DNA from 3 places in the Aliihoeflea sp. genome. Region 3 is predicted to be linked to each of the others. Evidence: riboswitches for the same ligand, from Rfam matches in the RefSeq annotation. Region 3 holds a riboswitch; each other region holds the start of a gene.
The links. A riboswitch is a leader RNA that binds a small molecule or an ion and turns the genes downstream of it on or off. The one in region 3 is predicted to bind cobalamin.

Region 1: it holds a riboswitch for cobalamin, as region 3 does, so the genes downstream of both, ACT6QU_RS11930 (TonB-dependent receptor plug domain-containing protein) here and ACT6QU_RS00860 (aromatic ring-hydroxylating oxygenase subunit alpha) in region 3, are expected to answer to the same signal.
Region 2: it holds a riboswitch for cobalamin, as region 3 does, so the genes downstream of both, ACT6QU_RS13205 (ribonucleoside-diphosphate reductase subunit alpha) here and ACT6QU_RS00860 (aromatic ring-hydroxylating oxygenase subunit alpha) in region 3, are expected to answer to the same signal.

What each region holds. Positions count from the first base shown of each region.
Region 1 covers NZ_JBQVMV010000009.1:59,271-67,058, forward strand. The annotation lists gene ACT6QU_RS11915 (ABC transporter ATP-binding protein) at 1-52, opposite strand, end outside; gene ACT6QU_RS11920 (FecCD family ABC transporter permease) at 52-1,029, opposite strand; gene ACT6QU_RS11925 (ABC transporter substrate-binding protein) at 1,038-1,841, opposite strand; gene ACT6QU_RS11930 (TonB-dependent receptor plug domain-containing protein) at 2,027-3,913, opposite strand; cobalamin riboswitch at 4,062-4,261, opposite strand; gene ACT6QU_RS11935 (ABC transporter substrate-binding protein) at 4,540-6,204, shown strand; gene ACT6QU_RS11940 (ABC transporter permease) at 6,306-7,340, shown strand; gene ACT6QU_RS11945 (ABC transporter permease) at 7,350-7,788, shown strand, end outside.
Region 2 covers NZ_JBQVMV010000011.1:59,770-67,557, reverse strand. The annotation lists gene ACT6QU_RS13210 (MFS transporter) at 1-1,069, shown strand, start outside; cobalamin riboswitch at 1,118-1,328, shown strand; gene ACT6QU_RS13205 (ribonucleoside-diphosphate reductase subunit alpha) at 1,433-4,288, shown strand; gene ACT6QU_RS13200 (ribonucleotide-diphosphate reductase subunit beta) at 4,475-5,560, shown strand; gene ACT6QU_RS13195 (AraC-like ligand-binding domain-containing protein) at 5,564-6,514, opposite strand; gene capB (caprolactamase subunit beta) at 6,703-7,788, shown strand, end outside.
Region 3 covers NZ_JBQVMV010000001.1:168,483-176,270, reverse strand. The annotation lists gene ACT6QU_RS00885 (serine hydrolase domain-containing protein) at 192-1,370, shown strand; gene ACT6QU_RS00880 (TorF family putative porin) at 1,595-2,338, shown strand; gene ACT6QU_RS00875 (pyridoxal phosphate-dependent aminotransferase) at 2,454-3,560, shown strand; gene ACT6QU_RS00870 (hypothetical protein) at 3,561-3,794, opposite strand; gene ACT6QU_RS00865 (2Fe-2S iron-sulfur cluster-binding protein) at 3,796-4,884, opposite strand; gene ACT6QU_RS00860 (aromatic ring-hydroxylating oxygenase subunit alpha) at 5,054-6,316, opposite strand; cobalamin riboswitch at 6,429-6,641, opposite strand; gene purD (phosphoribosylamine--glycine ligase) at 6,716-7,788, opposite strand, start outside.

The DNA.
Region 1 (7,788 bases), on a different contig from region 3:
GGAGGATGGCGCGGCCGGACAGGCTGACGGAGAGGTTGCGGGCGGTGAGCATCAGAACAGCTCCCGCCGGGCGCGCACGACCAGCCACAGGAAGAAGGGCGCGCCGATCAGCGCCGTCAGCACGCCGACATTGAGTTCGCGCGTCGGCACGACGAGGCGGGCGGCGATGTCGGCGCCCAGAAGCAGCGCGCCGCCGCCGAGCGCGCTCGGGACGAGAAGGCTCGAGGGCAGGCGGTCGGTGAAGGGGCGAACGAGGTGCGGGACGACGAGGCCGATGAAGCCGATGGCGCCGGCGACCGCCGTGCCCGCGCCGACGGCGAGCGCGGTGCCGAGCACGACCAGGAGCCGGGTCCCCGAGAGGCGGATGCCGAGGCTGGAGGCGGCTTCCTCGCCGAGCGACAGCGCGTCGAGCGCGCGGGCGGAGGCGGCGAGCAGGAGCCAGCCGAGCGCCATCAGCGGCAGCGCCAGCCAGACATGGCTCATTGAGCGGTCGCGCAGGGAGCCGAGCAGCCAGAAGATGATCTCATAGGAGGCGAACGGGTTGGGCGACAGGTTCAGGATGAGCGAGGTCAGCGCGCCGGTGAGGCTGGTGAGCGCGACGCCGGCGAGGATGAGCGTGAGCGTCGCGCCGTTGCGCGCGGCGATGGCGAGGAGGAGCACGACGGACAGGGCTGCACCCGCGAGCGCGCCGGCCGGCAGCGCATAGAGTGAGGCGCCGGCAAGCCCGGTGTAGAAGATCGCCACCGCGCCGAAGGATGCGGATGAGGTGACGCCGATGAGGCCGGGCTCGGCGAGTGGATTGCGCAAGAGGCCCTGCAGCACTGCGCCGGCGAGGCCGAGGCTGACGCCGATGGTGAGCGCGAGGAGCGCGCGCGGTAGGCGGATTTCCTGCATGATGATCATGGCGGCCGCGTCGCCGCCGGCGAAGAGGCCGTCGACGCTCGATCGCAGATCGAGATCGGCCGGGCCGACGAGCAGCGAGGCGGCGGTCAGGACAAGGCAGGCAAGGCCGAGGATGGCGTTCAGCATCGCGCCTTCTACCGCGCCGGATCGCAGGAAGCGATCTCTTCGCGCAACTCGGTCAAGGCGCGGACGGCGTCGATGACGAACGGCCCGCCGCAGGCCCAGGCACCGCGCGGAACGAACGCGCCGATGCGCGACGTTTCGAGCGCGCGCAGGGCCGGATGGTGCGCGATCTGGTCAGCGAGGGCAGGGGCGTCCGCCATCGGCTCGGAGACGATGACGATGTCGGGCTGCTGGGAGACGAGTTCTTCCAGCGGCAGCGGCGTCATGGCGGAATAGCCGAGTTCGGTCGCCAGATTGGTCAGGCCTGCGGCGTCGATGACGCTGTCGGCGAGCGTGCCTTCGCCAAGGACGACGCCGTTCTGCTCGTAGGCGATGGCGGTCGGTTTCATGGGGCATTGGCGGGCGCGCAGGGCGGCGAGGTCGCGCTCGTAGGCCGATGCGATGGTTTCAGCCTTCGCGTCCTGCCCGACGAGGGAGCCCATGCGGCGGATTTCGCCGGGGATGGTGTCGACGGACTGGTTATAGGCGAATTCCTCGACGGCGAAGTCCAGTGTTTCGAGGAGGGCTGTCGTGTTGTGGAGCGAGAAGGTGCCGGTGACGACGAGATCGGGTTTGGAGAGGAATACTTCTTCGGCACGGCCGCTGTTCTTGGGATAGGGCGCGGCGTCAGTGTGGAGGAAGGAGAGGGAGGGGTCGAGGGAGAGGTCGGAGAGCGAGGCGATCTGTTCGGGCTCGGCGAGGAGGAGGACGAGTTGGTCGGTGCACACGTTCATCGACATGATGCGGGGGAGGTCGGCGGCGTGGGCAGAGCTCATGCCAATAGTGGCAAAGCATGCGAGAAGCACCCCCCTCTGGCCTGCCGGCCATCTCCCCCTCAAGGGGGGAGAACATGCTCGTCGCCGAAGCGCTTGATCTCCCCCCTTGAGGGGGAGATGGCCGGCAGGCCAGAGGGGGGTAGTGACAAAGCACCCACCTTCACGATCTGCCGAACCGTTTTGCATCAGAACCTCGACTTGAAGCCGGCGAAGGCGCCGAAGCCGGGCGTGTTGTAGCCGCGGACGGTCTGGTAGTCCTGGTCGAGCAGGTTTTCGGCGCGGACGTAGAACTCGGTGCTTTCGGTTGCCTGGTAGGCCACCTTGGCGTTGACGAGTACGTAGTCGTCGAGTTCGAAGGCACCGGCATCCACCGTGTCGACCGCGATCTTGGCGTCGGCGGAGATCGTCCACTTTTCCGCCGGGCGGTAGGCTGCCGACAGGCCGATCTCGTGGCGGGGGACGCGGACGGTGCGATTGCCGTTGGCGTCGCGGGTGGAGGTGTAGGTGTAGGCTGCGCCGAGAGCCAGCCACTCGTTGACGTCGTAGATGACGGAAGCTTCGACGCCGCGCTGCTTCGACGTACCATCCGTCTGCTCGTACGTGAAACCTGTGCCAACGTTGTTGACGATCAGGTCGTCGATATCGAGGTAGAAGAACGTGACGTCGAGAACCGCACGATCATCGAGCAAGCGCTGCTCCACTCCGACGTCGAAGGAAACGCTGGTTTCGGGCTGAAGGGTTGGGTCGCCGACGGATGGTCCTCCCGTAAACGAGGGCGGGGCGAACAGTTCGTAGAGGCTTGGAGCCCTGAATCCGGTTCCGAGCGACGAGTGGATGCGTGTGCCAGTGTCGAACTCGTAGGAACCGGTAGCTCGATAGGTCGTGTAGCTACCGAACTCGGAATGGCTGTCGTGGCGAAGACCCCCGGTGAACACGAAGCCGGCCACCGGTTCGGCGACGATCTGGCCCCATACGCCTGTCAGAGAGAAATCATTGTCCGTGTCCGTGCCGAAATTGTCGGTGATTCGGGCATCCTGCTGCTCGTGGTCGGCGCCGTACTGCAGCGTCAGCCAGTCGTTCGCATCGAACGCGCCCTGATAGTCGAACTTTGTGCGACGGCCGCCATAGTCAGCATCGAATGGACCGAACGCCGATGCCGAGCGGATGCGGCGATCGATGTTGAAAGCCTGCACGGAGAACTGGTTTCGGAGACGCCCGTCCAACAGATCGACGTTGAAGCCGGCGCGTCCAGCCACTTGCCTGCTGAGATTGCGATTAATCCCCAGCGGATCGTCGGCCGGTGGAGAAGCGAAATCCTCATCATACTCGGCCTTCGCATCGATGTAGAGCAATGACCCGAACACCGACACGGCCTCGTTCACGCGGTACTCGCCCGCGGCGTCGAAGGTGACGTTCTCGTAGCCGTCGCGCTCGCTTCCAGCCGCCGCCGCCGAGATGCCGTCGGTGCGGAAGCCGGCGATGTTGATGGCGGCTTTGGCGTCTTCGTTGGCGGCGCGCAGGCCGTAGGAGCCGCGGGCGGTGCCGAAGGAGCCGCCTTCGCCGTGCAGGAGATGCGTCACGCCCGGCTCGATGTCGCCGAGCGTCGACAGGCCGATGACGCCGGCGATGGCGTCGGAGCCGTAGAGGGTCGATTGCGAGCCCTTCAGCACCTCGATCGTGTCGATGCCGGACGAGAGGAGATACTGGTAGGAGGTCTGGACCTGCGGGCTGGTCGGGTCCGAAATGTCGATGCCGTTATAGAGTGTCTTGACGTAGCGGCGTGGTGCGCCGCGCACCGAGAGCGAGCCTTCGCCGCCGGGGCCGCCGGGGGTGGAGATGGAAATGCCGGGCAGGCGGTCGAGATAGTCGATGACGAGCGGCTGCGACTTTTCCTCGATCTCCTCGCGGGAGACGGTCTCGACGCGCGAGCCGGTCTTGGTCGCGTCGGTCGGCGCGCGGTTGGGCGTGACGACGATCTGCGGCAGTTCGGTGAACTGGGCGTGTGCCGGCAGGCTTGCCAGAATGGCGATGGCGGAGACGGCGCAGGCCGTGCCGAAATTGGAAATATGCATTCGATCCCCCGTGCCGGCCACGTGTCGCGGGCGGCAGCTCAAGCTTCTCAACGATGCTGGGAAAAGGAACCGTTGCAGCCCCGATATCGCCAGCGATGACAGAAGTCACCACTGCGAAACACAGCCCCGGACACGCCCCGCATCCGGCAAAAGGTGACACTCGAGGCAGGTTTCCTGGCTCGCGCTTCGGCGGATCATTCCCCTTCCCGGGCGAGCCCAGTGGGTTGTCGAATGTCCTCGGCGCTTACAGTTGCGGGGGCAGCCACGGCTCGGACGAAGCTTCGTCCTTCCGTATTCCCTCTTAGCCAGCGTCCGACGACGCTAGGCACCTCAAGCTGTCGGATGGGTAGCAGGGCGAGAAAGCCCGCGTCAATCGGCGCTGTCACCAACTTGTTATCACTGCATGCTTCTGTGGCCCGGCCGCCACTTGGGTGGCAGGCGACGTAACGTCAATTTTTGTCGCATCAGTGGCGAAAAAGCGCCATCCATGTCGCATTTGCGCGGTTAGCGGCAGGCGTTGCGGGGCACATTCAGCGCCGAACATCCTGATCCGGCATCGTTTTTGACAATGACGGGCCGATACGGGATGCTAGGGGTTCAGGCAAAAATAATGGGAGATGACAGTCATGAGGTTCTTCAAGAGCGAAGGCGATCGCGTTCCCGCGCATATCGAAAAGATGGCGGAAGAGGCCAAGGCCGGCGATCTGGACCGTCGCGAATTCCTGGCGCTGGCCAGCACCTTCGGCGCGACAACGGCGCTTGCCTACTCGATGCTTGGCATGGCGATGCCGGGCAAGGCGCTTGCGCAGGACGCAGGCGAGCCCGTCACCGGTGGCACGCTGCGCGTCGCCATGTTCGTCAAGGCCAACAAGGACCCGCGCACGGCCGACTGGTCCGAAATCGCCAACGGCATGCGCCAGTCGCTCGAGCCGCTGGTCAAGTATACCCGTGACTTCACCTTCGAAGGCCGGCTGCTGGAAAGCTGGGAAGTCAACGAGGACGCGACCGAATACATCCTCAACGTGCGCCAGGGCGTGACCTGGACGAATGGCGACGAATTCAATGCGGACGACGTCATCTACAATCTGACGCGCTGGGCCGACCAGGAAGCCGAAGGCAACTCGATGGCGACGCGCGTCTCATCGATGATCGATCCGGAGACCAAGAAGCTGCGCGAAGGCGCGATCGAGCGCGTCGACGATTACACGATCAAGCTGACGCTGCCCGAGCCGGACGTGTCCATCATTCCCGGCTTCGCCGACTATCCGGCGCTGATCGTCCATCCGACCTTCGACGAGACCGGCGCGGACTGGGTGGCGAACCCGATCGGCACCGGGCCGTTCGAACTCGTGTCCTATTCGGTCGGTGACCGCATCGTCTTCCAGCGCCGCACCAATGGCGCGTGGTGGGACGGCGAGGCCTATCTCGACGGCATCGAGTTCATCGACTATGGCACCGATCCGGCGGCGATGGTTTCGGCCTTCGAATCCGGCGAGGTCCACACCAATTACGAGACGACGTCGGACTATCTCGACATCATGGACGGCATCGGGCTCGTGCGGTCGGAAGTCATGACGGGCACGACGCTGTGCATCCGCATGAACGTCGACAATGCGCCCTATGACGACCAGAACGTGCGCAAGGCCGTGCAGTATGGCGTCGACAACAACGTCATTCTCCAGCTCGGCATCGACAATGCCGGCGAGAAGGCCGACAACTACCACGTCGCGCCGATCCAGCCGGACCACGTCGAGATTGCCACGCATGAGCGCGATGTCGAGCGCGCCAAGCAATTGATGGAAGAAGCCGGCCAGATGGATTTCGAGCACGAAATCATCTCGGTCGACGAAACCTGGCACCGCAATTCGTGCGATGCCGTCGCCGCGCAGCTTCGCGATGCCGGCTTCAAGGTGAAGCGGACGGTGCTGCCGGGCTCGACCTTCTGGAACGACTGGACGAAGTATCCCTTCTCCGCCACGAACTGGAACATGCGCCCGCTCGGCATCCAGGTCATCGCGCTCGCCTACAAGTCCGGCGGAAGCTGGAACGAGACGGCTTTTGCGAACGAAGAGCTCGACGGGCTGATCGCCCAGGGCCTGGCGATCGGGGATTCGGAAGAGCGCAAGGAAGTGATGGGCAAGATCGAGACGATCATCCAGGACTCGGGCATCATCATCCAGCCCTACTGGCGCACGCTCTACAACCACTCGGTCGAGGCAGTGAAGAATCACGGCATGCACCCGACCTTCGAGATCGATCTCGGCAAGGTGTGGCTGGCCGAAGGCGCCTGATCACGCGCTTGCGACGCGAAATGCGGAGGCCGCGACCCGGCCTCCGCTAGACTGCTTCGGGAACATAACAATAAAACCCCAACCAGAACGGCAGGGGGCACATGCTGTCATTCATCCTACGGCGTCTCGGCGTCATGGCACTCACCATGGTCTGCCTGACGCTGGTGGTGTTCTTCCTCGTCAATCTGGAGCCGAATTTGCGGCGCCTGTCGATCAGCCAGATCGACATGCGGTCCTCGGACGCGCAGATCGAGCAATGGCTGGTCAATAACGGGTATCGCGAGCCGTTCTTCGTTCGCTACGGCCAGTGGCTCGGCGTGGTGCCCAAGCATCCGGCGACCAATGCCGCAGGCGAGCCGCAACCGCGGTTCAGCTACTGCTCCGGCCCGATGGAGCCGGGCTATTCGGGCATCATCCAGGGCGACTGGGGCTGTTCGACCAAGTTCCGTACGTCGGTCGAGGACAGGCTGTTCCCGGCGCTGGCGGCGACGGGCAAGCTGATGTTCTGGGTGATGGTGACGATGGTCCCCATCGCGCTTTTGATGGGTATCCTCGCGGGGATGCGGGAGGGCACGCGGACGGACCGCACCTTGTCGGTTGCCGCGATCACCACGACAGCCACGCCCGAATACGTCTCGGGCGTCATCTTCACGGTGATCTTCGCTTCATGGCTCGGCTGGCTCAACGGCTCGGCCGCGAGCGCGACTAATCAGGGCATCACCTTCAATAATTTCACCTTGCCGGTGATGACCATGGCGATCTACGGCATCGGCTACATCGCCCGCATGACGCGCGCCTCGATGGTCGAGGTGATGACGCAGCAATATATCCGCACGGCGCGGCTGAAGGGTCTCGGCTTTTCGACCGTCGTCATCAAGCACGCGCTGCGCAACGCGCTGATCGCGCCGTTCACGGTCATCATGCTGCAGTTTCCATGGCTCTTGACCGGCGTCGTCATCGTCGAGGTGATGTTCCGCTACCAGGGGTTCGGCTTCACGCTGGTGGAGGCGGCCGGCAATAACGACATCGACATGCTTCTCGGCTGTTCGCTCGTCTCGGTCTTCGTGGTCTTGTTCACGCAGCTCATCTCCGACGTCGGCTATGCCTATCTCAATCCGCGCATTCGCGTTCAGTAGGGGGCGGGCATGGAGCACGAATATTTGAGCGCATTCGGCATTCTGACCGGCGTCCTCGCCAGGTTCTGGCCGGTCTGGATCGCGCTTGCCATCGTCCTCGGCGCGAGCTTCGCGTTCCGCAAACGGCTTGGTCTTTACGGCGAACTCTTCGGCAATCCGGTCGGCGTGGTCGGCGTGACGATCTGCTATTTCTGGCTGTTCACGGCGATCTTTGCCGGCACCATCGCGCCGTTCGATCCGCTCGGCCAGATGCTGATGATGAAGGACGCGCTGCCCGGTGCGATCGAGACGGAATCCGGCCAGGCCTATCTGTTCGGCGGTGACCGGCTGGCGCGAGACATCTTCTCGCGCACCATCTATGGCAGCCAGATCGTGCTCCTGATTGCGCCGGCGGCGACGGGATTCGCGCTCATGGTGGGCACGACGCTGGGGCTGCCGGCTGGCTATT
Region 2 (7,788 bases), on a different contig from region 3:
CCGGTTCGGGCGCCGGCGCATCCTGATCGGCACGGTGGCGATGGATGCGGTGTTCGGCATCGCGTCGGCCTTCGCGCCGGATTTCCAGACGCTGCTCTTCCTGCGCTTCATGACCGGGCTTGCGGTCGGCGGCACGCTGCCGGTCGACTATGCGATGATGGCCGAGTTCCTGCCGCCCTCGCGGCGCGGGCGCTGGCTGGTGGCGCTCGAAGGCTTCTGGGCGGTCGGCACCGTCGCCGTGGCGCTGACCGCGTGGGCGGCGGCTTCGGCGGGCGTGGCGGATGCCTGGCGGGTGATCTTCTTCGTCACCGCGCTGCCGGCCATCGTCGGCATTTTCCTGCGCTTCTGGATACCCGAATCCCCGATGCACCTGATGCGCCAGGGCAAGGAGCCAGAGGCGCGCGCGGTGATGGACAAGGTGCTGGTCGCCAACGGCAAGACGCCGCTCGGCGAGACAAAGCTGACGGCGACGCCCGCCGCATCGAGCGTCGGCCTCCTGTCGCCGGCGCTGCGGCGTCGCACGATCCTGATCCTGGCCTGCTGGTTCCTCGTCTCGATCTCCTATTACGGCATCTTCGTGTGGATGCCCGCGCGGCTGGCGACCGAGGGCTTCGGCTTCGTGCGCGGCTACGGCTTCCTCGTCCTCGTCGCCCTGGCGCAGATCCCCGGCTATGCGCTCGCCGCCTACGGAGTCGAAAAATGGGGCCGGCGCACTACGCTGACGCGGTTCCTCGTTCTGAGCGCGGCGGGTTGCGCGCTCTTCGTCATCGCCGCCACACCGGCGCTGATCGCGACGGCGCTTCTGCTGATGAGCTTTGCGCTTCTCGGCACATGGGGCGCGCTCTACGCCTTCACACCCGAACTCTACCCGACCGCCTCGCGGGCGACGGGCATGGGTGCCGCCGGCGCGATGGCGCGCCTAGGTGGGCTCCTCGCGCCCTCCGTCGTGGTCTACCTGTTCATCGAGAGCACGGCGGCGGCGATCGGCCTTTTTGCCGGTCTTCTGCTGGTGGCGGCGATTGCGGCGCGGGCGATCGACGTCGAGACGCGGCGGGCAGCACTCGCGTGAATTGTGGATCGCGTTCCACAAGATGTTGACGCGATCCGCAAATACCCATCTATATGCGGTGGTCATGGGTCTTCCGGGCGGGCAACCGCCCGGGAGCTAAGAGGGAAGCCGGTGCGCGAAAATGCAATGCCGGCGCTGCCCCCGCAACTGTAAGCAGTGAGCTTGCGTCGATTGATGCCACTGGTGCCGCCGGCACCGGGAAGGCCGACGAGAGCTGTGACCTGCGAGCCAGGAGACCTGCCCTGACGGCTTGAACGAACCTCGGGCGGGGTGTCCCGGTGGTGCGTGTGCCGCGGGCGATCGATTCACCCCGTCAAAGCATGCGTGCGCCCTCCCCCGTCCGCCATCGCCACGGGGATTAAGATGCAGGGCATTGCCACACGACCATTCAGCGGAGCCGTCCCGGTTCCGCATTTCATCGCAGATCCAACCGACGAGGTCGGCCATCGCGTCATCAGGCGCGGCGGCGCGCTGACGCCGTTCGATCCGAACAAGATCGCGGTCGCGCTGACCAAGGCGTTTCTCGCCGTCGAGGGGACGGGCGCGGCCGGCTCGCGGCGGGTTCACGACGCCGTCGAGGAATTGACCGCGCAGGTGGCATCGGCGCTCGCAAGGCGGGGCGGCGAAGCACGCATCGTCCATATCGAGGACATCCAGGACCAGGTCGAACTGGCACTGATGCGCGGCGAGCATCACAAGGTCGCGCGTGCCTATGTGCTCTACCGCGAAGAACGCGCTCGCGAGCGGCTGGCGGCCCGGCCGAAGACGGCAGATCGGGCACCGGTGCTCAACGTCAAAGCTGCCGACGGCAGCCTCGCGCCGCTCGACGAGGCGCGGCTGACGGCGCTCGTCAACGAGGCCTGCGCGGGGCTCGCCGCGGTTTCGCCGGAGCCGATCCTGACCGAGACGCGGCGCAATCTCTATGACGGCATCACGCTCGACGAACTCTCGCTGGCACCAATCCTCGCCGCGCGGGCATTGGTCGAGACCGACCCGGATTACAGCCACGTATCCGCACGACTGTTGCTCGACCGGCTGCGGCGCGAGGCGCTGAGCTTCGTTGCCGGGCGGCCGGACGCGGCGACGCAAGGCGAGATGGCGGAGCGATATGCGGAGTACTTTCCCGGCTTCATCGGGGCAGGCATCGATGCCGGGCTGATCGATCCGGAACTTGCGCGTTTCGACCTTGCACGCCTGGGCGCTGCGCTGAGGCCGGAGCGCGATCTGAACTTCCAGTATCTTGGGCTGCAGACGCTCTACGACCGCTATTTCCTGCACACGAAGGGCAAGCGTTTCGAGCTGCCACAGGCCTTCTTCATGCGCGTGGCGATGGGGCTTGCCTTGCGTGAGATCGACCGCGAGGCACGTGCGATCGAGTTCTATGATCTGCTTTCGTCCTTCGACTTCATGGCGTCGACGCCGACCTTGTTCAATTCGGGCACGACGCGTCCGCAACTATCCTCGTGTTTTCTTACGACCATCGGCGACGATCTCGATGCGATCTTCAAGGGCGTGAAGGACAATGCGCTGCTGGCGAAATATTCCGGCGGGCTCGGCAATGACTGGACGCCGGTGCGCGGCCTCGGCGCACATATCAAGGGGACCAATGGCGAGAGCCAGGGCGTGGTGCCGTTCCTGAAAGTGGCGAACGACACGGCGATCGCGGTCAACCAGGGCGGCAAGCGCAAGGGCGCGGTCTGCGCCTATCTCGAGACCTGGCATGTCGACATCGAGGAATTCCTCGACCTGCGCAAGAACACCGGCGACGACCGGCGACGCACGCACGACATGAACACGGCGAACTGGGTGCCGGACCTGTTCATGCAGCGCGTGGAGGCGAATGCCGAGTGGACGCTGTTTTCGCCGGACGAGGTGCCGGATCTGCACGATCTTTATGGAGCGGCCTTCAAGGCGGCCTACGAGGCGCATGAGGCAAGGGCTGCGGCGGGCGAGATTGCGGTGTTCCGTACGGTGCGCGCGGTCGATCTGTGGCGGCGCATGCTGACCATGCTGTTCGAGACCGGCCATCCGTGGATCACCTTCAAGGACCCTTGCAACATCCGTTCGCCGCAGGGCCATGTCGGCGTCGTGCATTCGTCGAACCTGTGCACCGAGATCACGCTCAACACGTCCAAGGACGAGGTCGCGGTGTGCAATCTGGGTTCGGTGAACCTGCTCAATCACGTCAGCGAAGCCGGCCTCGACATGGCGCGGATGGCGAAGACTGTCACGACCGCGATGCGGATGCTCGACAATGTCGTCGACATCAATTTCTACACGATCCCCGAGGCACGGAAATCGAACCTTCGCCATCGCCCGGTCGGGCTCGGGCTGATGGGTTTTCAGGACGCGTTGCAGGCGCTGCGCATTCCCTATGCCTCGGATGCAGCGGCGGATTTCGCGGATCGATCGATGGAGGCGATCAGCTATCACGCGATCTCGGCCTCGGTCGATCTGGCGGCCGAACGCGGACGCTATCCAAGCTTCGACGGTTCGTTGTGGTCGAAGGGGATATTGCCGATCGATTCGATCCGGTTGCTCGAAGAAGCGCGGCCGGGGGTCGAGATGGACGCGCGCGCGACCCTTGACTGGAACGGACTGCGCGAGCGGGTGAAAACGGTCGGGATGCGCAACTCCAACACGATGGCGATCGCGCCGACGGCGACGATCTCCAACATCTGCGGCGTGTCGCAATCGATCGAGCCAGCCTACCAGAACCTGTTCGTGAAATCGAACATGTCGGGCGATTTCACCGTCGTGAACGCGGCGCTGGTGCGCGATCTGAAGGCGCGCGGGCTGTGGGACGAGGTGATGATCTCGGACCTGAAATACTTCGACGGTTCGGTGGGGCAGATCGACCGCATTCCCGATGATCTGAAGGCGCTTTACGCGACTGCTTTCGAGATCGACAGCGTCTGGCTGATCGAGGCCGCGTCGCGGCGTCAGAAATGGATCGACCAGGCGCAGTCGCTCAATCTCTACATGGCGAACCCGTCCGGCAAGGCGCTCGACGCGCTCTATCGGCTGGCGTGGCGGAAGGGGCTGAAGACGGCCTACTATCTGCGCGCGCGCTCGGCGACCCATGTCGAGAAATCGACTTTGAAGGGCACGGACGGGAAGCTCAACGCGGTGTCGGCGGCGCCGATCGTGATCGATCCGGGTGCGGCTTGGGGCAAGGCTTGTGCGGTGGACGATCCGGATTGCGAGGCGTGTCAGTAGCGCCTCCGCTCGACGTTCCCTCCACCCTCTCCGTCACGCTTCGCGTGTCACCTCTCCCCCTTCGGGGGGAGGAAACGCCGTCGCCGGCCCTGACGCCTTTCCTCGCCCCCGGAGGAGGAGAGGTGGCGCGGGCGCAGCCCGCGACGGAGAGGGGGAGTTCCAGCAAATAGATATCAGGATTTCCCAATGCTCAACCTATCCGCTCCCCTCCCCGCCTCCGACGCGACTGGCCTTGGCGCCATCGAGCGCGGCGGTGCGCGGGTCGCCATCGACGACAAGCGCATGATCAACGCCCGCGCCGACGTGAACCAGCTTCTGCCGCTCAAGTATCGCTGGGCGTGGGAGAAATATCTTGCCGGCTGCAACAATCACTGGATGCCGACCGAGGTCTCGATGCAGGCCGACATCACGCTCTGGAAGTCGAAGGACGGGCTGACCGAGGACGAGCGGCGAATGATCAAGCGCAATCTCGGCTTCTTCGCCGCCTCGGAATCGCTTGTCGCGAACAACATCGTGCTCGCCATCTACCGGCATCTGACGAACCCGGAATGTCGGCAATATCTGCTGCGGCAAGCCTTCGAGGAGGCGATCCACACGCATACGTTCCAGTATATCGTGGAAAGCCTGTCGCTCGACGAGGGCGAGCTCTTCAACATGTATCGCGAGGTGCCGTCGATCACCGACAAGGCGGCATGGGCGCTGAAACACACACAGTCGCTCGACGATGCCGATTTCAAGACCGGAACGCCGGAGACCGACACCGCCTTCCTGCGCGACCTCGTGGCCTTCTACGTCATTTTCGAGGGCATTTGGTTCTATACCGGCTTCGCGCAGATCCTGTCGCTGGGCCGGCGCAACAAGATGGTCGGCATCGCCGAGCAGTACCAGTACATATTGCGCGACGAGAGCATCCACCTGAATTTCGGCATCGACGTCATCAACCAGATCCGGCACGAAAACCCGCATCTGTGGACGGCGGCGTTCCAGGAGGAAATCCGCGGAATGATCGCCGATGCGGCCGAACTCGAAGCCGCCTATGGCCGCGATACGATGCCGCGCGGGTTTCTCGGGCTGAACGCGGCGCTGTGCGAGCAATATATGCGCTTCATCGCCAACCGGCGCTGCGCGCAGCTCGGTCTCGCGCCCGTCTTCGCCGAGACGGAAAACCCGTTTCCCTGGATGTCGGAGGCGATGGATCTGAAGAAGGAGAAGAACTTCTTCGAGACGCGGGTGATCGAGTATCAAAGCGGCGGGGCGCTCTCCTGGGACTGAGCCTCAGCCGACGTTGAGGCTCTTGCGATATCCTCCCGGCGCCTTTCCGAACCGGCTTTTGAACAGGCGGGTGAAATGGGCGAGGTCGCCGAAACCACGCGCGAAGCAGATCTCGGCGATCGATGCCTGCGGGCCTGCCGACTGAAGGTCCTCGCGCGCAGCTTCGAGCCGCATGTCGCGCACCCACTGGCCGAGCGTCTGGTTGGTGTCGCGGAAGATCTCGTGGAGATAGCGCACGGAAATGCCGCAGCGCCGCGCGATCAGTTCGGGATCGAGGTCGCGGCGGTGAAGATTGGTGCGCACGAAGGTTTCGACGCGCGACAGATGCGCGGCGCGGACGCTCGACTGGCCGGAGGTGAGCGTGCGCTCGTCGGCGCGGATGGAGAGCGCGAGGAGGTCGACGAGTTGCTGGCCGACCGCATCGCGCGCCTCTTCGCTCATCGAGCCGATCTGGGTGGGAATCTGGTGCAGCATGGCGACGAAGAGGCCGGAGACGCCGTCCGATCCGTTGAACTGCATCCCGTAGAAGCGTTCGGGCGCGCGAATGCGGCCGCGCAGCGCGGCGGCGTCGACCTTCATGACCCAAAGGTCCGAGCGCTCGCCATAGCTGAACTCGTAGGGCTCGTGGCCGCATTCGATGATGTAGCCGCCCGGCGCGCAGGTGACGTCGCGCCCGGCTTGCGAAAAATAGACCGGCGCACGGACAGGGACGGTGATCAGGAGCTGTTCGTCGCTTTCGCCGCGCAGATGGCGTGGCAGGCGGTGATAGGCAAGCGCCTCGGAACGCAGGCGCGACAGCGAGACGCCGCCGAGCGTCCATTTCGCGAGGTGGCCGGTGAAGCGTTCGGGATCGCGGAATTTCAGATCGAGCGGAAAATAGGCATGGGCGATCGCCTGATGCCAGTGGGCGCTGCGGCTGGCGGGATCGACCCCGCGTGTCGTGATGACGTCCATCTGCGTCCTCTCCCAACCTGACCTTATGGCAGGTCTCCGCACCTGACAAACGCTTCATGGACGACTGCGCTGACGGTCAAGAAATCGCGCGCTCCTCGTCAAAGACGTGCGCAGCGCGACGGGCATAGGCTTTCCGAAAACAAGGGAACATCGGTGCGGCGCACGACCGGGCCGGGAAGCGAGGACCAATGTACCGGACAGAAGCCACGCGCACCGTCGACCCGATCACCCTGTCGGTGGTGCGGGGCATTCTCGAAACGACGCAGCGCGAAATGACGCTGTCGCTGGAAAAGACCGCGCGATCGAGCGTCTTCAACCTGGCGCATGACTATTCGACCGCGCTCTTCAACGCCGAGCCGGAGATGATCCTGCAAGGCCAGGACATCCCGATCCATCTCGGCTCGCTGATCCCGGCGATGAAGGTGGTCGCCGGCTATTTCGAGGGCGACATAAACGAGGGCGACCTGATCCTCCACAACGACCCCGCCTATGGCGGCAGCCACGCCATCGACGTGTGCATGTACAAGCCCGTCTTTTACCATGGCGAACTCGTCTACTGGACCGTCTGCAAGGGTCATCTGACCGACATCGGCGGGCCGGTGCCGGCCGGCTACAATCCCGACGCCAAGGAAATCTACGCCGAGTGCCTGCGCATTCCCCCCGTCAAGATTTGGGACCGGGGCAAGCCGCGCAAGGACGTGCTCAACATGATCCTGACCAACATGCGCGCAAGGCGGGATCAGGAAGGCGATTTCAACGCGCTGATCGGCGCCTGCCAGGTCGGCGAGCGGGCGCTGGTCCGGATGCTCGACAAATACGGTAAAGACGTGGTCGACGCGTGCATCGGCGAACTTCTCAACATGGCCGAGCGCCAGATGCGCACGCTGATCCGCTCGGTTCCCGACGGCACGTATGAGGGCGTCGCGGTGCTGGAGGATGCGGGCCACGGCTTCGGCGATTTCGACATCAAGGCGACGGTGACCATCGAAGGGGACGATTGCCGCATCGTCATCTCGAGCCCGCCGCAGATCCCCTATTTCATCAATTCCTACGAGGGCAATTCCTATTCGGGCGTCTATCTCGGCCTGATGATGTTCGCGCAGCTTCCCCCGCCCTACAATGAAGGGCTCTATCGCTGCGTGGCGGTCGACATGGGTCCGAAGGGCACGCTGTGCAACGCCAAGGAACCGGCGCCGCACATGAATTGCACCACGACGCCGATGGAGACGCTGACCGACGCGGTGCGCCTCGCCTTCGAGAAGGCGATGCCCTCG
Region 3 (7,788 bases):
GCCCGAACACCGTCATCCGTCCGGCCGCGCGAATGCGCCGGAACTTCGCGTCGCCGTGACTATCATCCGGAGGTAAAGGTCGCCTTATCGCGACGCGGCAAACTTGCCCGATCGCCTGGACCAATGCCGGACGACTTGACTGGGGCGGGCTGTTGCGCGTTTTGACGGAGCGACACAGGACGGAGAAGCAGATGACGATCGATCAGGTTTCGCGCAACGAAGTGACGCTCGCCAATTGGCGCGAACATCCGTTCAGCACGTTGAGTTTCCAGTCGGTCAGCGAATTCGTCCCCACTGCCATGATGACCTCCGCGCACGAGCGGCCGCGCGATCCGGTCGGCAGCGCCGCGATCGACGGCATCACCTTGCAGATCGACGGCAACGCCACAAATCTGCCCGACTATCTGCGTGCCTCCTGGACCGATGCGCTCGTGGTGCTGCGCGACGGCAAGGTCATCGCCGACTGGCATGCGCCCCATGCCGACCTCAACCGGCCGCACGTCATCTTCTCGATCTCGAAATCCGTAACGGGCATGCTCGCGGGCATCGCCGTCGATGACGGGCTGCTCGACGCCGACGCGCCGATCACCGACTACGTTCCCATGCCCGCCTCAAGCGCCTATGGCAGCGCCCGAGTGCGGGATCTTCTCGACATGACGGTCGATCTCGATTTCGACGAGGAATACACGGACAAGGACAGCGCCTTCGATCGCTACCGCCGCGCGATGCTCTGGAACCCGGAGCGGGCGGATACCGTCGCTCAGACGATGGAGGAATTCCTCGCCACCCTGCCCGCGCGCAATAGCGGCGATCACGGCAAGCGCTTCTACTACGCCTCGCCCAACACCGATCTTCTTGGCCTCGTCATCGAATGGGCGGTCGGGCGGCGCTACCACGACTATCTCGCCGAGCGCCTGTTGAAGCCGATGGGGATGACCGGCGCCTCCTATGTCACCGTCGACCGGGTCGGCACGGCGCGAGCGGCAGGCGGCATCTGCATCACCGTCGAGGATCTGGCGCGGCTGGGCGATCTCGTGCGCATGGGCGGGCGCAATGCGGCAGAGCAGCAGATCATACCGGCCGGCTGGATCGACGACATGCTCGCCAACGGCAATCGTCAGGCATGGGTCGACGGCAATTTCGCGGACATGTTCGCCGATGGCCGCTACCGCTCCTGCTGGTATCAGGTGGGCGACGATCGCGGCTCTTTCTGCGGCGTTGGCATTCACGGTCAGTGGGTTTTGGTCGATCCAGTCAGCCGAATCACCATCGCAAAGACATCATCGAGACCTGATGCCAGCGATGATTCCGGGACCGCGCGGGAAATTGCGGCGTTGCGGCAGGTCGCGCGCAGCCTGGACATTGCCTAAGCGATCGGCAGATCGGTTAGCGTTTTCTTAACGCAGGGCCCCTCTGCCTACTGGGTGCGCAGATTTCGTTGCAGCAACGCAACACGGCACTGCAACGCAATATCCTACACCTGTTCGCAATTGCGCCGACGAAGTTTTGCGCCACAGTTGGCTCAGCGACATGGCGCAGAAGACCGGAGGGGTTGGCGAGCGTGATGTCATCATGACAGCTCTCTGGGGGTCCAATGAACCTGATCCGTACTTCGGCGGCAGCCATCGCAATCGCCGCCGTCTCCGCCCTGCCCGCATTCGCAGCCGATGCCGTCGTCTATGAGGCGCCGGTCGTTCTCGAGGAAGAAGTCGCTTCCGCGATCGACATCGCCTTCGGCGCGACCTTCACCTCGCGCTATGTCTCGCGCGGCGTCGCCTACACCGACGGCCCGACATTGCAGGGCTATGTCGAGGCTTCCTACGATTGGGCGTATGTCGGCGTCTGGGCATCGGGCGTTTCCGGCATCAATGCCGATCCGGACAACGTCGAGATCGACGTTTACGGCGGTATCCGCCCGACCTTCGGCAATCTGACGGTCGACATCGGCTACGTCCACTACTTCTACGACGAGACCGGCGAGTGCTGCGGCGAAGCCTATATCAAGCCGAGCTACCAGTTCACCGACGAGTTCTCGGCAGGTCTCGAACTCTACCATGACTTCGAGAGCGACGCGACGTACGGCGTTGCCACCGCGGCTGTCGAACTGCCCTACGACTTCACCTTGTCGGGCGGCATCGGCCGGCAGTTTCAGGGTGGTGAAGAAGTCGACTGGAACGTCGGCCTCTCCTACACTTACGCTGACCTGGTCACCTTCGACGTCCGCTACCACGACTCCGATTTCAACCGCGAATACTTCGTGGCATCGGTGTCCTTCGACACCTCGTTCAACTCGGTTCGCGAGATGTTCGCCGGTGGACAGTTCGGCGGCGGTCGCTGATTTCTTAGCCTGCACCTCCCAGACCTGGCCCGCCGAGACATCTCGGCGGGCCTTTTTTGTTGTCATTCAACATGTTGGGGAGTAGTGCGACGGCACAGATTCAGGAGCCCGCCACATGATCCGCCCTCACCTCACGCCGCTCGCCGAAACGCTGCCCGCCACCGTTCCGTTCGTGGGGCCCGAAGCGCAGGAACGGGCGCGCGGAAAGGCCTTCAAGGCACGAATCGGGGCCAATGAAAGCGGGTTCGGTCCGTCGCCGAAAGTGCAGGCTGCCATCGCGGATGCGGCCGGCGAAATGTGGATGTATGGCGACCCGGAAAGTGCCGAATTGCGCAACAAGCTGGCTGAAAAGCACGAAGTTTCAGCCCAAAACATCGTCATTGGCGAAGGTATTGACGGGCTTTTGGGGCTGATCGTGCGACTTTGGGCCGATAAAAACGCCTCCGTCGTCACCTCGCTCGGCGCCTATCCGACCTTCAACTACCATGTCGCCGGGTTCGGCGCGCGCCTCGTCACCGTGCCTTACGAGGACGACCGCGAGAGCCTTTCGGCGCTCCTCGACGCCGTGCAACACGAAAACGCCCCGCTGGTCTATCTGGCCAATCCCGACAATCCGATGGGCACTTGGTGGCCCGCGGCTGACATCCAGCGTTTCATCGACGAGCTGCCGGAAACGACGATGCTGGTGCTGGACGAAGCCTATGGCGAGACGGCGCCTGCGGGCACCTTGCCGGCGCTCGACGTGACGCGGCCGAACGTATTGCGGATGCGCACCTTTTCAAAGGCTTACGGGCTCGCCGGCCTGCGCTGCGGCTATGCGATCGGCGAGGCGACGACCATCAACGCCTTCGAGAAGGTGCGCAACCATTTCGGCATGACGCGCATGGCGCAGGTGGCCGCCTCGGCGGCGCTGGATGATGAAAACTACCTGCAAAGCGTCATCGCGCAGGTTGCCGCGTGCCGGGATCGCCTGACGAAGATCGCCGCCGATAACGGCCTCGCGTCGATCCCATCCGCCACGAATTTCGTCGCCATCGACTGCGGCGGCGACGGTCCCTTCGCGCTGAAGGTCATGCAGGCGCTGATTTCGCGCGACGTATTCGTGCGCAAGCCGATGGCGCCGGGGCTCGACCGCTGCATCCGCGTTTCCGTCGGGCCGGAAGCCGAGATCGACATCTTCGAGCGCGAACTGCTCGCTGCGCTGGCCGAGGCGCGGGGCTGATCAGCCGGCGGCGAGGTCGGCGAAGAGGGCGCGCAGCTTCGTCGGCCCCTCGCCTGTCGCGTCGCTCGCATCGATGCGGCTGACCTCCCGGGCGGCGGCCTGCTGCCGGTCGGCGTCGGCGGGGAGCCACATCAGCCAGGCGAGAAAGACTTCTTCAGGCTCCGGTTGCCGGCGCGGGACGAGTGCGGGACGCGCGGGTGACGGCGTCAGGCCGAACTGGCGTGCCTGACCCATCCTACGCCTCCACCGTGACGGGGCCGAGCGGGCGCGAGCAGCAAGCGAGGATGTAGCCTTCCTCGATCTCGTGATCGAGAATGCCGCCATTGTGGCTCATCTCCACCTCGCCGGAAATCTTCATCGTCTTGCAGGTGCCGCAAAGGCCGAACTCGCAGGCTGCCGGGATGCGGATGCCGGCTGCGCGGGCTGTTTGGAGGACGGTCTGGCCGGGCAGGCACGGCGCCTCGACATCGGAGAGCGTGAAGCGCACCGGCTGGGCATCGGCCGGCGGTTCGGCGGCGATCTCCTCCTCGAACGGCGCCTGGATACGCTCGATCGCCGGCGCGCCGAAGCTTTCCTGGTGATAGTGCGCCATGTCGAAACCGGCCAATTCCAGCATCTCGCGCACCGCGCGCATGAAAGGATCGGGGCCGCAGCAGAAGATCTCACGCTCGCGGAAATCCGGCGCCAGCAGGGGCAAACGCACCGCGTCGATGCGGCCCATATGGCCGAACCAGCTTTCGCGGCTCGACCGCTCCTCGATCAGGAAGCCCAGCGACAGGCCGGGCATTTGCGCACCCAAAAGCTCGAGTTCCTTGCGAAAGATGATCTCTTCCGGCCGGCGTGCGCAGTTGACGAAGGCGACATCGGTCTGTGGGGTGAAATCGTTCAGCCAGCGCAGCATGGACATCATGGGCGTGATGCCTGAACCGGCCGAGATGAAGAGGTATTTCGCCGCCGGGTGGTTGTGCAGAGAGAAAGTGCCGGAAGGGCCGAAGGCGCGAATGTGGTCGCCGGGCCGCAGGTGATCGAACATCCAGCGGGTGCCGAGCGAATCCTTTTGCGCCTTGACCGTGACGGCGATGGAGAAGGGCCGCGAAGGGCTGGACGAGAGCGTGTAGGTCCGCATCAGCGGATCTGGCGCAGCCGGGAGTTCGAGCGTGATGAACTGGCCGGGCTGGTAGCGGAACCAGGTCTGGCTGTCTGAGCGGAAGGTGAAGGTCTTGACGTCGGGCGCTTCGTCGACGACGCGCAGGCATTCGAGCACCTGGAGCCGGTCGTCCCAGGGGGTCATTTCGTCGAGGTATTTGTAGAGGTGGGCGGTCATTTCTGTTCACCTCGAAGGTGGAGCCCTGTCGCGCCCCCCTCTGTCCTGCCGGACATCTCCCCCGCGAGGGGGGAGATCACGCGGTGTCGATGACGAGAATAATCTCCCCACTTGCGGGGGAGATGGGCGGCAGCCCAGAGGGGGGCAACGTCGAGCATAATCGTTTCCCTCAAGCCACCGACCGCAGCGCGGGCTTGGCGTCCCCGGCGAGCCGGTCGCCCGTCAAGCGTTCCTCGGCAAACCTGCAGTACCAATCCACGAACTGCATGACGCCGCCCTCGTGCTCTTCCGAATACGGCCCCGGCTGGTAGGCCGGCGAGGCGATGCCGAAGGCGTTTTCCTCGACGATGCGGCGGTCCTGGTCGTTGGTTTCGGTCCAGACATGGGTGAGTTCGGCAAGGTCGTAGTCGACGCCCTCGACGGCGTCCTTGTGGACGAGCCATTTGGTCGTGACCGCGGTCTCCGTCGCGCTGATCGGCAGGACGCGGAAGGTGACGGCGTGATCGCCGAGAACGTGGTTCCAGGTCGTCGGATAGTGGAAAAGCAGGAGCGAGCCGATGCGGTCGGTCGTGACGGTGTCGGAGAGGTTCTTCTTCACCGCGCGCTTGCCGGTCATCGTGTAGCTGACGGCATCACGCAGGAGCGGCACGCGGGTGACGCGGTGCTGGCCGGTGGAGGCGATCTCGAACCGGCTCGGCAGGCCCGCTGCCTCACATTTTTGCCAATGCGCGACGATATCCGGGTCGCTTTCGGCGGCCTGTACGCCGGTGACGGTCGGCGCTTCGGGGAAGGTCTTGCATAGCTCTGGGTGGTTGCCGGCGCAGTGATAGCATTCGCGGTTGTTTTCCCAGACGAGCTTCCAGTTGCCCTTTTCGATGATGGTCGATTCGAAGGCGATCTTCGTTTCCGTCAGCCGGTGCGGCGCGAGATAGGGTTCGACCTGCGCGCGGACGGGCGCGAAGTAGGCAGGCTCATCGGCAAGGCAGATGAAGAGATATCCGGCAACGCTTTCGCAGGCGACCGGCTTCAGGCCGAATTTCGAAGCGTCGAACCCGGCGCCCATTTGACGGGCAAAGACGAGGCGGCCATCGAGATCGTAGGTCCACTGATGGTAGGGGCAGACGAGCTTGGCCGCCGTGCCCTTGGCTGCCGTGCAAACGCGCGAGCCGCGATGGCGGCAGGTGTTGTGGAAGGCGCGGATCGCGCCCTTGGCGTCGCGTACCACAACGACGGGATAATCGCCGATCTGCACGGTGAAATAGCTGCCGGGCTTCGGCAACTCGCAATCATGACCGATGAAGAGCCAGTCGCGATACCAGATCAGATCGAGATCGAGCCGGTAGAAATCCGGATCGGTGTAGAACGCCTGCTCGAGGCTGTAGCCGGGTTTACGGCGCTGGAGCCGGTCCAGCATTTCGTTGCGCGCATCCATGTCCTGTCCTGCCTTCATGCAAGGACTGAACTGGTGGAGATTTCGAAGGAGAAAGGCGCAACGGAGCGATCCGCGCGCGCATCCGCCCCTTGACCGCCCACCGCGATCAGTCGGTTTTATACAGGTTCAGGCTGGTTTCCGGGCTCAAGAGCCGGTCTATGGATCGCTCCATCGACCTGCCGCAACACCTTCCCAGGCAGAAATGCCCAGTGGCTCCCGTTGCGACGTCACTCCATTTACCGTTGCGGGGGCAGCGCCGGCTTTTCACCGGCTTCCCAATTCTCCGCCTCGACGAGGAGGCGGCACCTGAACTTGCTGCATTGAAGCATTTGCGCGGCGGCTTAGGAAGCTGGAATGCGACATGGGATGAGCATGTGGCGACGCGATGAAAAATCGACGTCAGCGTGTCTCCCGCTCGACCTCACGCCAGCCGATGTCGCGGCGGCAAAAGCCTTCGGGCCAGTCGATCCGGTCGATGGCGGCATAGGCCTTTTCGCGCGCTTCGCGGACGGTCCTGGCCATCGCGGTGACGTTGAGGACGCGGCCGCCATTGGCGACGATGTCCTCGCCCTTCCTGGCGGTGCCGGCGTGGAAGATTTCGACGCTGTCGCCGACCTTGTCGAGGCCGCGAATGACGCTGCCCTTCTTCGGCGTCGCCGGATAGCCTTCGGCGGCGAGCACGACCGTGAGCGCGACCTCGTCGCGCCAGCGCGCGGACATGTGCGCCAACTGGCCGTCGGCGGCGGCGTTGAGCAGAATCAGGAGATCCTCCTTCAGCCGCATCATCAGCACCTGGCATTCGGGATCGCCGAAGCGAGTGTTGTATTCGATGAGCTTCGGGCCGTCCTTCGTCAGCATCAGCCCTGCGTAGAGCACGCCCGAGAACGGCGCGCCCATCTCGGCCATGCCCTTCATGGTCGGCTCGATGATCGTTCGCATCACCTCGTTGATGATGGCGGGCGTGAGGATTGGCGCGGGCGAATAGGCGCCCATGCCGCCGGTGTTCGGCCCGGTGTCGCCATCGCCGACGCGCTTGTGATCCTGCGCGGTGCCGAAGGGCAGCGCGGTCTTGCCGTCGCACAGGCAAAAGAACGAGGCCTCCTCGCCTTCGAGGAATTCCTCGACGACGACTTCCGCGCCCGCCTCCCCGAACCCGCCCTCAAAGCAATCGTCGATGGCGGCGAGCGCCTCTTCGAGCGTCATTGCCACCGTGACGCCCTTGCCGGCGGCGAGGCCATCCGCCTTGATGACGATGGGCGCGCCGAGCTCGCGGATGTAGGCTTTCGCCTTCGGGGCGTTGTTGAAACGCTGGTAGGCGGCGGTGGGGATGTCGTAGCGGGCGCAGAGGTCCTTGGTGAAGCCCTTCGATCCTTCGAGGCGCGCCGCAGCGGCGGAGGGGCCGAAGACGCGGATGCCGTGTGCTGCGAGCACGTCGGCGAGACCGGCGACGAGCGGCGCTTCCGGGCCGACGA